DNA from 2 places in the Nocardiopsis akebiae genome. Region 2 is predicted to be linked to the other one. Evidence: riboswitches for the same ligand, from Rfam matches in the RefSeq annotation. Region 2 holds a riboswitch; the other holds the start of a gene.
The links. Region 2 has a riboswitch for cobalamin ahead of KGD83_RS13345 (ABC transporter substrate-binding protein). Riboswitches for the same ligand answer to the same signal wherever they lie in the genome.

Region 1 (5,548 bases), 1.0 Mb from region 2:
CATCGCCGCGGCCGACGTCGTCGCCTACCACGCGGGCGTGGGCAAGGAGTCCAACGCCCGCCGCATCGCCGACGCGCTGATCCCGGACGGCGTGGTCGAGGAGCGGTTGACCTATCCGGTGACCACCGGGGCGACCGACCACCCGGGCGGCTACGCGGGTGCGCTGGCCGACTTCTACGAGGAGTCCGCCGCGCGGCTGGCCGCCCACCTGGACGCCGGGCGCGACGTCGTCCTGCTCTCGGAGGGCGACCCGCTGTTCTACGGGTCGTACATGTACATGCACGACCGGCTGTCCGAGCGCTACCCCACCGAGATCGTGCCGGGCGTCCCGGCGTTCGCCGCCGCCACGGCCGCCGCGGCCGCCCCGCTGGCCCGGCAGACCGACGTGCTCACCGTGCTGCCCGGCACCCTGCCCGAGCCGGAACTGGCCCGGCGCCTGGCCGACACCGACGCGGCCGTGGTCATGAAGCTGGGCCGGACCTTCCCGGCGGTGCGCCGCGCCCTGGCCGCGGCGGGTCGGCTGGAGCACGCGGTGTACGTGGAGCGGGCCTCGATGGGCGGGGAGCGGCGGCTGCCGGTGGCCGAGGTCGACCCGGCGACGGTGCCCTACTTCTCCCTGGTGCTGGTGACCGGGGACAGCCGCAACGGCCCGCGCTCCCGGCGGGTCGGCGCGGACGCGCGGGCGCGGACGGAACCGGCGGCCGGGGTCGAGCCCGGTCCCGCCGGACCGGCGGCCGAACTGCTGGTCGTGGGTCTGGGCCCCGGCCCCGAGGAATGGCTCACCCCCGAGGCGAGCGCGGCGCTGGCCGGGGTGGACCACGTGGTGGGCTACGGCCCCTACGTCAACCGGGTCCCGCAGCGCCCCGGGCTGACCCGGCACGCCTCCGGCAACACCGTCGAACTCCAGCGCGCCCGGTTCGCCCTCGACCTGGCCGGGCGCGGCGAACGCGTGGCCGTGGTCTCCGGCGGGGACGCCGGGGTCTTCGGCATGGCCACCGCCGTGTTCGAGGCCGCCGAGGACCCCGCCTACCGGGACGTGCCCGTCCGGGTGCTGCCGGGGGTGAGCGCCGTCCAGGCGGTCGCGGCCCGCGCGGGAGCCCCCGTGGGCGGCGACTTCGCGGTGATGAGCCTGTCGGACCGCCTCAAACCTTGGGAGGTGGTCGAGCGGCGGCTGCGCGCCGTCGCCGAGGCCGACCTGGCGCTGGCCGTCTACAACCCCGCCTCCCGGTCCCGGACCGAGCAGATCGCCACCGCGCGCCGCGTCCTGCTGGAGCACCGCAGCCCCGACACCGTGGTCGTCGTCGGCCGCGACGTGGGCCGCGACGGCGAGTCCCTGACGGTGACCAGCCTGGGCGGACTCGACCCCGCCGCCGTGGACATGCGCTGCCTGCTCATCGTCGGCGCGTCCGGGACCCGGGTCACCGAGGCGGGCCGCGTGTGGACCCCCAGGTGGGTGAAGCCGTGACCGTGCACTTCGTGGGCGCGGGGCCCGGCGCCGCCGACCTGCTGACCGTGCGCGCCACGCGCATGCTCGCCGGGGCCGACGTGGTGCTCTACCCCGGCACCTACCTGGACCCGCAGGTCCTGACGCACTGCGCGCCCGGCGCGCAGCTGGTGGACACCCAGGGCTTGGACCTGGACCGCATCACCGACCACCTGGTCCGTGCGCACGCGGCGGGCCGCGACGTCGTACGGCTCACCTCCGGCGACCCGTCGCTGTACTCGGCGCTGGCCGAGCAGACCCGCAGGCTGGACGCGCACGGCGTTCCGTGGGACGTCACGCCCGGGGTGCCCGCGTACGCGGCCGCCTCGGCCCTGGCGGGACGGGAGCTGACCGTGCCGCTGGTGGCCCAGTCGGTGGTGCTGACCCGGACGCGGGCCCGCTCGACCGCCATGCCCGGGACCGAGTCGCTGGCCGCGTTCGCCGCGACCCGGGCCACACTGGTGCTGCACCTGGCGATCCGGCGGGTGCGCGAGCTGATGGCCGAGATCGAACCCGAGTACGGCGGCGACTGCCCGGTGGTCGTGGTGTACCGGGCCAGCCAGCCGGGCGAGGCGGTGCTGCGCGGCACGGTCTCCACCGTGGCCGACGCGGTGGAGGAGGCCGGGTTCCGGCAGGCGGCGGTGATCCTGGTGGGGCGGGCGCTCGATCCGGAGACGGGTGGTGAGTCCTACCTCTACGACCCGGCCCGGCCTCGGGTCAGCGGCCCGCCGCCAGGCACCACTGGGTGACCGTGCGGGCGGGCGTCCAGCCGGTGAACGCGCCGATGGGCGCGGTGGTCTCGACCGCGATCCGGGTCAGCTCGCCCCCGTGGCGCCGGTGGGCGTCGGCGAGCAGCTGCTCGGTCTCCAGCGTCACCCCGTGCACCACGATCCGACCTCCCGGCCGCAGCGCCCCCAGACAGGCGTCGAGCACGCCCGGCCGGGTCGCGCCGCCGCCGACGAACACCGCGTCGGGCGCGGGCAGCCCGGCCAGCGCGTCCGGCGCGCGGCCGGTGACCACCTCCAGTCCGGGAACGCCGAGGCGGCCCGCGTTGCGGCCGATCCGCGCGGCCCGTTCGGGGTGGGCCTCCACCGCCGTGGCGGTGCAGGAGGGGTGGGCGCGCATCCACTCCACGCCGACCGACCCCGCGCCCGCGCCCACGTCCCACAGGTGCTGGCCCGGCGAGGGCGCCAGGCGGGCCAGCGCCGAGGCGCGCAGGTCGCGCTTGGTGAGCTGCCCGTCGTGTTCGAAGGCGTCGTCGGGCAGCCCCGCGACCAGGCCGTGGCCGGGCGGGCCGAGGAGTTCCAGGGCCAGCACGTGCAGCGGGGGCACCGCGCCGGGGGGCGAGGCGAGCCAGTGGTCGGCGGTGGTCTCCAGGCGCGACTCGGAGTCCGCGCCCAGGTCGCCCAGCACGGTCATCCGGCTGGCGCCGTAGCCCGCGCCGACCAGCAGGGCGGCGACCGCGGCGGGGGTGGCGCCGTCGGAGGAGAGCACCAGGACGCGGTGGCCGGGGGCGACCTGGCGCAGCAGCAGGCGTGGGTCGCGGCCGACCAGGCCCACCACCGCGCAGCGTTCGGCGGGCCAGCCCATGCGGGCGCGGGCCAGGGCGATCGAGGAGACGGCGGGCTCCACCCGCACGGCGTCCGCGCCCAGCAGGTCGATCAGGGTGGTGGCGATGCCGGAGACCAGGGGGTCGCCGGAGGCCAGCGCCACGGTGGAGGGGGTGTCAGGGGAGGCGCCGTCGGCGGAAGCGGGGTCGGCGGAGGCGGCGTCGAGCGAGGCCAGCAGTGGCGGCAGGCCCTCGCGCAGGGGTGAGGGCCAGGCCAGGCGGCGCTGCCGGGGCCGGTCGGGGAGCATCGTCAGGTGCCTGCGCCCGCCCAGCACCGTGTCGGCGGCCAGGACGAGTGCGCGCAGCCGCTCGGGCAGACCGGACCAGCCGTCCGCGCCGATGCCGACGACGGTGATCCTGGTTTCGGGGGGAGGGGGCGCGTCATCCTTCATTCCTCGGACGCTATCGTGGCGGCAGGCATGAGGTGCCCCAACGACCCAGCCATCGGAAACGGTGGGGACGGCCGACGGGGAGAATCTGGGAAGCCCGGTGAGACTCCGGCACAGGCCCGCTGCGGTGAACCGAGCCTTCCGTCCAGGAAGGACCCGGCAAGTCCGAAGACCGGCCTCGCGCCCGTCCCTTACCGATGGCGACATGAGCGGGAGCCTCTACATGCCATTGCGGTCACCGCACTACCCCTTTTCCGCGATCGTCGGCTGCGACGCCGAGGAACTCGACGACCTGGGCCTGTCCCTCGTCCTCACCAGCGTCTCGCCGGAGATCGGCGGCGTCCTGGTGCGCGGCGAGAAGGGCACCGCCAAGTCCACCGCGGTCCGTGCCCTGGCCTCCCTCCTGCCGCCCGTCGACGTCTACCAGGGCGACCGGTTCTCCGTGGACCCCGCCGACCCGGCGCAGCACTCCCCCGACGGGCCCTTCGGGTCCGGCACGGCCGTGGAGAGCCGCCCGGTGCGCCTGGTCGAACTGCCCGTCGGCGCCACCGAGGACCGCGTGCTGGGGTCCCTGCACCTGGAGCAGGCCCTCACCCACGGCAGGGTCGCCTACGAACCCGGTCTGCTGGCCCGGGCCCACCGCGGCATCCTCTACGTCGACGAGGTCAACCTCCTGCACGACCACTTGGTGGACCTGCTCCTGGACGCCGCAGCCACCGGCCGGGTCACCGTGGAGCGCGACGGGTTCTCCGTGGAGCACGCGGCCCGGTTCCTGCTCATCGGCACCATGAATCCCGAGGAGGGCGAGCTGCGCCCGCAGCTCCTGGACCGGTTCGGGCTCACCGTCGAGGTCGCCGCGCCGTCCGACCCCGCGACCCGCGCCGAGGTGGTGCGCAGGCGCATGTCCCACGACGCCGACCCCGCCGCCTTCGCCGGTCGCTACCACGAGGCGGAGAAGGCCCTGGCCGAACGCATCGCGGCGGCACGGGAGGCGCTGGGCCGGGTGCGCCTGTCCGAGGCGGCGCTGCTGAAGATCGCCGAGGTGTGCGCGGCCTACGACGTGGACGGCCTGCGCGCCGACATCGTGACCGCGCGCACGGCGATGGCGCACGCGGCCTGGGCGGGCCGGACGCGGGTCACCCGGGCCGACATCCGCCGCGCCGCCACGCTCGCCCTGCCGCACCGGCGCCGACGCAACCCCTTCGACGCGCCGGGACTGGACGAGGAGCTCCTGGACCGGATCCTGGGCGACGAGGAACCGCCGCCCGACCCCCCGGAGCCGCCGGGCCCGCGCGGAAGCGACGACGGCGACGGTTCCGAGGCCCCGTCGGACGCACAAGACCCACAGGACCCCTCCGACGACGCCAGCCCCCAGGATCACTCCGGGGACGACGGGCAAGCCCAGACCCCCGGCGCCGAACAGCCCGGCCGGGAGCACTCCCCCGCCTCCGCCGAGCACGCGCCCGACGGCGCCGAGGGCGACTCCGCCGAGCCCCGCCCCTCCGGCGCCCCACCGGCCACCGCCAAGGCCGCCGCCCCCTACCGGACCCGGCTGCTCACCGTGCGGGGCTCCGGCGAGGGCGCCGACGGCAGGCGCAGCCGGGCCGTGGGCGCGCGGGGCCGCCGGATCGGCGCCGCCGCGCCCGGACGGGGTTCGGGCAGCGCCGTCCACCTGGTGGAGACCGTGCGGGCCGCCGCGCTGCGGCCCCAGGAGGGCGGCCGACTGCGGCTGCGCCCCCGCGACCTGCGCGTCGCGGTCCGCGAGGGGCAGGAGACCAACCTGGTGCTGTTCTGCGTGGACGCGTCCGGCTCCATGGCGGCGCGCAGGCGCATGACCGAGGTCAAGACCGCGATCCTGTCCCTGCTCCTGGACGCCTACCGGCGCCGCGACAAGGTCGGCCTGGTCACCTTCCGGGGGCGCGAGGCCGAACTCGCCCTGCCGCCGACCCGGTCGGTGGACGTGGCCGCCGCCCGCCTCGACGACCTGCCCGCCGGGGGGCGCACCCCGCTGGCCGAGGGGCTGGAGGAGGCGGCCCGCGTCCTGCGCCGCGAGCGGCTGCGGGACCC
Region 2 (5,548 bases):
GATCGACGCGATCGTGGCCGCGCGCCCGGAGGCGGCCGCCTACTCCCCGGGGTCGATCCTGTAGGGGCTCGGGCTCGCCCGGCGAGGGCCCGGGACGGCACGTGGCGCCGTCCCGGGCCCTCGCCGTGTGCGGCGCGCGGAAGCGCGGACGCGTGTATATGACCCAGTTCACTTCCGCTAACAGTCGGTCTGAAAGTTAACGCCTATTACGGTTGTGCTGTCGGCACGTCCAACCCCCGAGCCCATCGGAGCACCCATGATCGACCCCGATTCCTTCGGTACCGCGCTGTGGACCGTGCTGATCGTCGCCGCCGTCGTCATCGCCTTCGGTCTGGCCGCCCTGTCGGACATGGCCATGCGCCGCCGCGAGGACCGCGCCGCACGCGCCGCCCGACGCGCGAACCCCGTGGCGGCGGGCGCGGACGAGCGGGAGCGGGTGAACGGGAGCGGGCCCGCCGGCGGCGGGGGCTCCCGCCCCTGAGGACGGCACCGCCCGGTCGGGCCCCGGCGGGCGGTCTCCGCCGCGTCCGGTCGCGCGGCTCACGCCACCAGGCGGGCGAACAGCTCCGGGTCGGCGTTGCCCCCCGAGACGACCGCGACCGTCTCCTGCGGGCGTCCGGGCGCGGTGGGCACCCGGCCCGCCAGGACCGCGGCCGCGGCAAGGGCCCCGCTGGGCTCGGCGACCAGACGCGCCCCGTGGGCGAGTGCGGCGACGGCGCGGGCGATCTCCTCCTCGGTCACGGTGACGACCTCGTCCAGGCGGGCGCGCAGGTGGGCGAAGGTCAGCTCGGACAGGCACACGCGCACCCCGTCGGCCATGGTGCGGTGGGTGCGCTCGGGCGGCCAGGCGACCAGGCTCCCGGTGCGCAGGCTCTCGGCGGCGTCGGCGGCCAGTTCGGGCTCCACCCCCACGACGCGGACGCGCCGCGGGCCCGCGGCGGCCAGCGCGGCGGTGGCCACGCCCGAGGCCAGCCCGCCCCCGCCCACGGGCACGACGACGGTCGCGACCCCGGGCGACTGCTCCAGGATCTCCAGGCCGACCGTGCCCTGGCCCGCGATGACGCGCGGGTCGTCGAAGGGCGGGACGAGGGCGAGCCCCTCCTCGTCCCGGAGCCGCCGCGCGGTGGCCTCCCGCTCGCGGGGGGCGACCACGACGATGCGGGCGCCGAGGGCGCGCATGCGGTCGACCTTCACCCCGGGCGCGCCCTCGGGGACGACGACGGTGCAGGGAGCCCCCTGCCGGGCGGCGGCGTAAGCGAGCGCCTGGCCGTGGTTGCCCGAGGAGTGGGTCACCACACCGCTGCGGCGCCGGGCGGGGTCGAGCAGGGCGACGGCGTTGGCGGCGCCGCGCAGTTTGAAGGCCCCGGTGGGCTGGAGGCTCTCGGGTTTGAGCAGGAACGGCGGCCCTCCGGCGGGGCCCGCCGTGAGCGGGGTGCGCACCACCTCCCCGCGCAGGCGCTCCCGGGCTGCGCGGACGTCCTCCACCGTGATGAGTTCCATGCGTTCCCTGTTCCCGGTCCCGGGCCGACCACGCGTGCGGTCCGGTGGTTCCCGGGACCGCGGCCCTCTGCCGGGAGGTGATCGGGTCTCGCGGAAGGGACCCGCGTGCACTACCGTGGCCGGTTGACTGTCAGCACAAGTCCATATCGTCGACGTCGCAGTGCACGGGAAGCCGGTGGAAGTCCGGCGCGGTCCTCGCCACTGTGACCGGAGGGCGCCTCCCGCACGCCACTGGGCCGGACACGGCCCGGGAAGGGCGGGGGCGCGGGGCCAGAGCCCGACTCCGGGAGCCAGGAGACCGGCTGCGACCGTCCGCGTCATCAGACCACGAAGGATGGTTTGTTCGTTGAAGCCCACCGGGGCACGCGCGGTCCGGTACCGCCTGCCCGTCTGCGCCGCCCTAGCCCTGCTCCTGGCCGCGACCGCCTGCGGCGGCACCGCCGCCCCCTCCCCCGAGGCCGCCGCGGGGGCGATCCGCAACTGCGGCGTCGACGTGGCCGCGGACAGCCCGCCCGAACGGGTGTTCGCCGCCTACCAGCCCGCCGTCGAGACCGCCCACGCGCTGGGCCTCAGCGACCGGCTGGTCGGGACGGCGTTCCTGGACGCCGCCGTCTTGGAGGAGTACGCCGAGGCCCAGGCCGGACAGGAGTACTACCCCAACCTGCCCAGCCGCGAGGAGCTGCTCGACCACAGGCCCGACTTCGTGCTCGCCGGGTTCAACGACGTGTTCACCGACGAGAACCTGGGTACGCGAGCCTCCCTGCGCGAGCTGGGCGTCGGCAGCTGGATCCCGGCGCCGCTGTGCCCGAGCGGGGACGGCCGCACCGACGCGACCATCGACCCGGCCTCGGTGACGATGGAGAGCGTCTACGCCGACCTGCGGGACCTGGGAACGCTGTTCGACGCGCGCGAGCGCGCCGAGGAGGTCGTCGCGGACATGGAGGTCACGGTAGGCGGGGTGGCCCGGGCCCTGGAGGGCCGCGTGTCCGAGGAGGGCCGGCCCACGGTGATGGTCGGCCGCCCCAGCGACCAGGGGTTCCGGGTGGCGGGCGGGCAGGACTTCTCCACCGAGATCATCCGGCTGGCCGGCGGCGTCAACGCCTTCGCCGACCTGGACGGCGGGCGCAACCACGACGTGGCCTTCGAGGACGTGATCGCGCGCGACCCCGACTTCATCCTGGTCGACGTGTGCTGCGACGCGCGGATGACCGCCGCCGACGCCGCCCCGGACGTGGAGCGGATCACGGCCGACCCCGTGCTGGCCAACCTGACCGCGGTCGCCGAGGGGCAGGTGGAGGAGTTCACCTTCGCCGACCGCTCCGCGGGTGTGCGCAGCGCGGCCGCGGTGGAGACGGTCGCCCGGATCCTGCACCCCGGCCTGTTCGGGTAGGCGGGCCGATGGCACCCCATGTGGCCGAGGGGCCCGTGACGACCGTGCCCTCGGGGGTCCGGCGCCGACTGCGGGCCGCCGCCGACGGCTCCGGGGTGCTCGTCGGCGCCCGCGCCCGCGCGGCCGGGTTGGCGGTGGCGCTGCTGGTCCTGGCCGCGACCCTGCTGGTGTCGGTCCTGGTCGGCTACGAGCGGCTGTCGGTGTCCGACGTGTACCTCGCCTACGCCGCTTTCACCGGTTCGGACACCGACCTGGTCGTGCGGCACCTGCGTGTGCCGCGCACCCTGGCCGGGCTGGCGGTCGGCGCCGCCCTGGGCGTATCCGGGGTCCTGGCGCAGGGGGTGACCCGCAATCCCCTCGGCGACCCCGGCGTGCTCGGCGTCAACGCGGGTGCCTCCCTGGCCGCGGTCCTGGCGATCAGCGTGTTCGGTGCGTCCTCGCTGCTGGGCTACGTCGGCTTCGCCTTCGCGGGCGCCGCGGCGGCCGTCTGCGCGGTGTACGCCGCCGGGTCGCTGGGCCGGGAGGGCGGCGGTCCGGTCAGGCTCACGCTCGCCGGAGCCGCGGTCTCGGCGCTGCTGGGCTCGCTGACCTCGGCGATCGTCCTGCGCGACCGCGCGAGCCTGGAGGAGTACCGGTTCTGGGTGGTGGGATCGCTGGCGGGCGCCGACGGCGCGGTGCTGCTCCAGGCGCTGCCGTTCCTGGCCGCGGGACTGGTGGCGGCGGTGGCGGCGGCCCGGTCCCTGAACGCGGTGGCGCTCGGCGACGAGCTGGCACGTTCCCTGGGGACACGGCTGTGGCTGGTGCGCGGGGCGAGCGCTCTGGCGGTGGTGCTCCTGGCCGGGACGGCGACGGCCGTGGCGGGTCCGATCGGCTTCGTCGGAGTCGCCGTGCCGCACGTCGCGCGGGTCCTGGTCGGCCCCGACCACCGCTGGGTGCTGCCCTGGTCGGCGGTGCTGGCGCCCGTCCTGCTGTTGGCGGCCGACGTCGCGGGCCGCGTGGTGGCGCGTCCCGAGGAGTTGCAGGTCGGCGTCCTGACCGCTCTCATAGGTGCGCCGTTCTTCGTCCTCCTGGTGCGCGGGCGAAGGGTGGCGGGGCCGTGACGGCGCGTTCCGGGCTCCTGGGCCCCCGGACTGGGGTGGCCCGGCTGGGCGGGCTGTCGGTGCGGGTGTACTGGCCCTCGGTGCTGCTCGGCGCCCTCCTCACCGCCCTGGCCGCGGCGGTGGCCCTGGTCTCGCTGACCCTGGGGGACTTCGAGCTGGCCGTGGGCGAGGTGGTGGACGCGCTCACCGGCCGTGCCGGTGTGATGGTCACCCACGTGGTGGTGCAGATGCGGCTGCCGCGTGTGCTCACCGCGCTGGGCGTGGGCGCGGCGCTGGCGCTCTCGGGGGCGCTGCTGCAACGGCTGGCGCGCAACCCGCTGGCCAGCCCGGACGTCATCGGGGTCAGCGCGGGCGCGACGACCGGGGCGGTGCTCGCCATCGTGGTCTTCGGCGGCACGGCGGCGGCTATCGCGGCCAGCGCGCTGGCGGGCTCCGTGGCCACCGCGTTCCTGCTGTACCTGCTCGCCCACCGGCGCGGTGTCAGCGGGCAGCGGCTGGTCCTGGTGGGGATCGCGGTCACCGCGATGCTGGGTGCGGTGACGTCGTACCTGCTGACCCGCACTGAACTCACCACGGCGCAGCGCGCCGTGCTCTGGCTCACCGGCAGCCTGGCGAACCGGGGCTGGCCGCACGTGGTGACGGTGGCGGTGGCGCTGGCCGTCCTGGCGCCGACCGCGTTCGTGCTGGCACGTCAGCTGTCCCTGCTCCAGCTCGGCGAGGACGCGGCGACCGCCCTGGGCGGCCGGGTGCGGCTCGCCCGGGGCGCCCTGCTGTTCACCTCCGCCGCGCTCGCGGCCGCGGCAACCGCCGTCGCCGGTCCCGTCGCGTTCGTCGCCCTGGTGGCCCCGCAGATCGTGCGGCGGCTGCTGGGCGGACGCGCTCTGGGGCTGCTGCCCTGCGCCGCCTGCGGAGCGCTCCTGGCGGCCGGTGCGGACCTGGTCGCGCGCACCGCCTTCGGCGGGAGCGAACTGCCGGTCGGAGTGGTCACCGGGGTGCTGGGCGCCCCCTTCCTGCTGTACCTGCTGGCGCGCGGCGAAGGGGCGGGACGGGGCCGGTGAGCGCCCGGGGCGCCGCCCCGGCGGGCCGCCGGGGGCGCTCTGCCGGTCAGGCGGCTCGCGGGGCCGGGGCCCCGCGGCCCCCCATCGCGAAGTGGCGCGAGCCGGGGGCGAGCGCCGCGGCCCCCGGGGCCAGGAAGCACAGGGCGGCGCACACGACCAGGACCGCCTCCGTGCCGAAGGCCTGGGTCGCCGGGGCGATGAGCGCGAGCCCGACCGGGGCCAGGCCGTAGGAGAACAGGAAGTCCAGCGAGGAGACGCGGGCGAGCTTGTCGGGCGCGACCTCGCGCTGGGCGGCGGTGAACCACGGGACGTTGAACAGCTCGATCCCGACCCCCGCCAGGGCGTAGGCGGCGAACACCGTCCACGGGCCCACGGGCAGGAGCAGGCTCAGCGGCGCGAGGCCGTAAAGGGCCAGTCCCGCCAGCGCCACCCACCCCTGGGAGGAGGGGTGCCAGCGCCCGATCAGCAGCGCCCCGGCCAGCGCGCCGCCGGTGTAGGCG

Region 1: linked by a shared signal. The riboswitch ahead of KGD83_RS17740 (VWA domain-containing protein) and the one ahead of KGD83_RS13345 (ABC transporter substrate-binding protein) in region 2 are both predicted to bind cobalamin.

The regions. Positions count from the first base shown of each region.
Region 1 is NZ_CP074132.1:4,124,532-4,130,079, forward strand. Features, by position in the region: gene KGD83_RS17725 (precorrin-2 C(20)-methyltransferase) at 1-1,465, shown strand, start outside; gene cobM (precorrin-4 C(11)-methyltransferase) at 1,450-2,232, shown strand; gene cbiE (precorrin-6y C5,15-methyltransferase (decarboxylating) subunit CbiE) at 2,201-3,484, opposite strand; cobalamin riboswitch at 3,535-3,676, shown strand; gene KGD83_RS17740 (VWA domain-containing protein) at 3,705-5,548, shown strand, end outside.
Region 2 is NZ_CP074132.1:3,115,569-3,121,116, reverse strand. Features, by position in the region: gene purB (adenylosuccinate lyase) at 1-64, shown strand, start outside; gene KGD83_RS13355 (histidine kinase) at 257-481, shown strand; gene KGD83_RS13350 (threonine ammonia-lyase) at 541-1,500, opposite strand; cobalamin riboswitch at 1,642-1,821, shown strand; gene KGD83_RS13345 (ABC transporter substrate-binding protein) at 1,847-2,890, shown strand; gene KGD83_RS13340 (FecCD family ABC transporter permease) at 2,899-3,990, shown strand; gene KGD83_RS13335 (FecCD family ABC transporter permease) at 3,987-5,048, shown strand; gene KGD83_RS13330 (MFS transporter) at 5,095-5,548, opposite strand, start outside.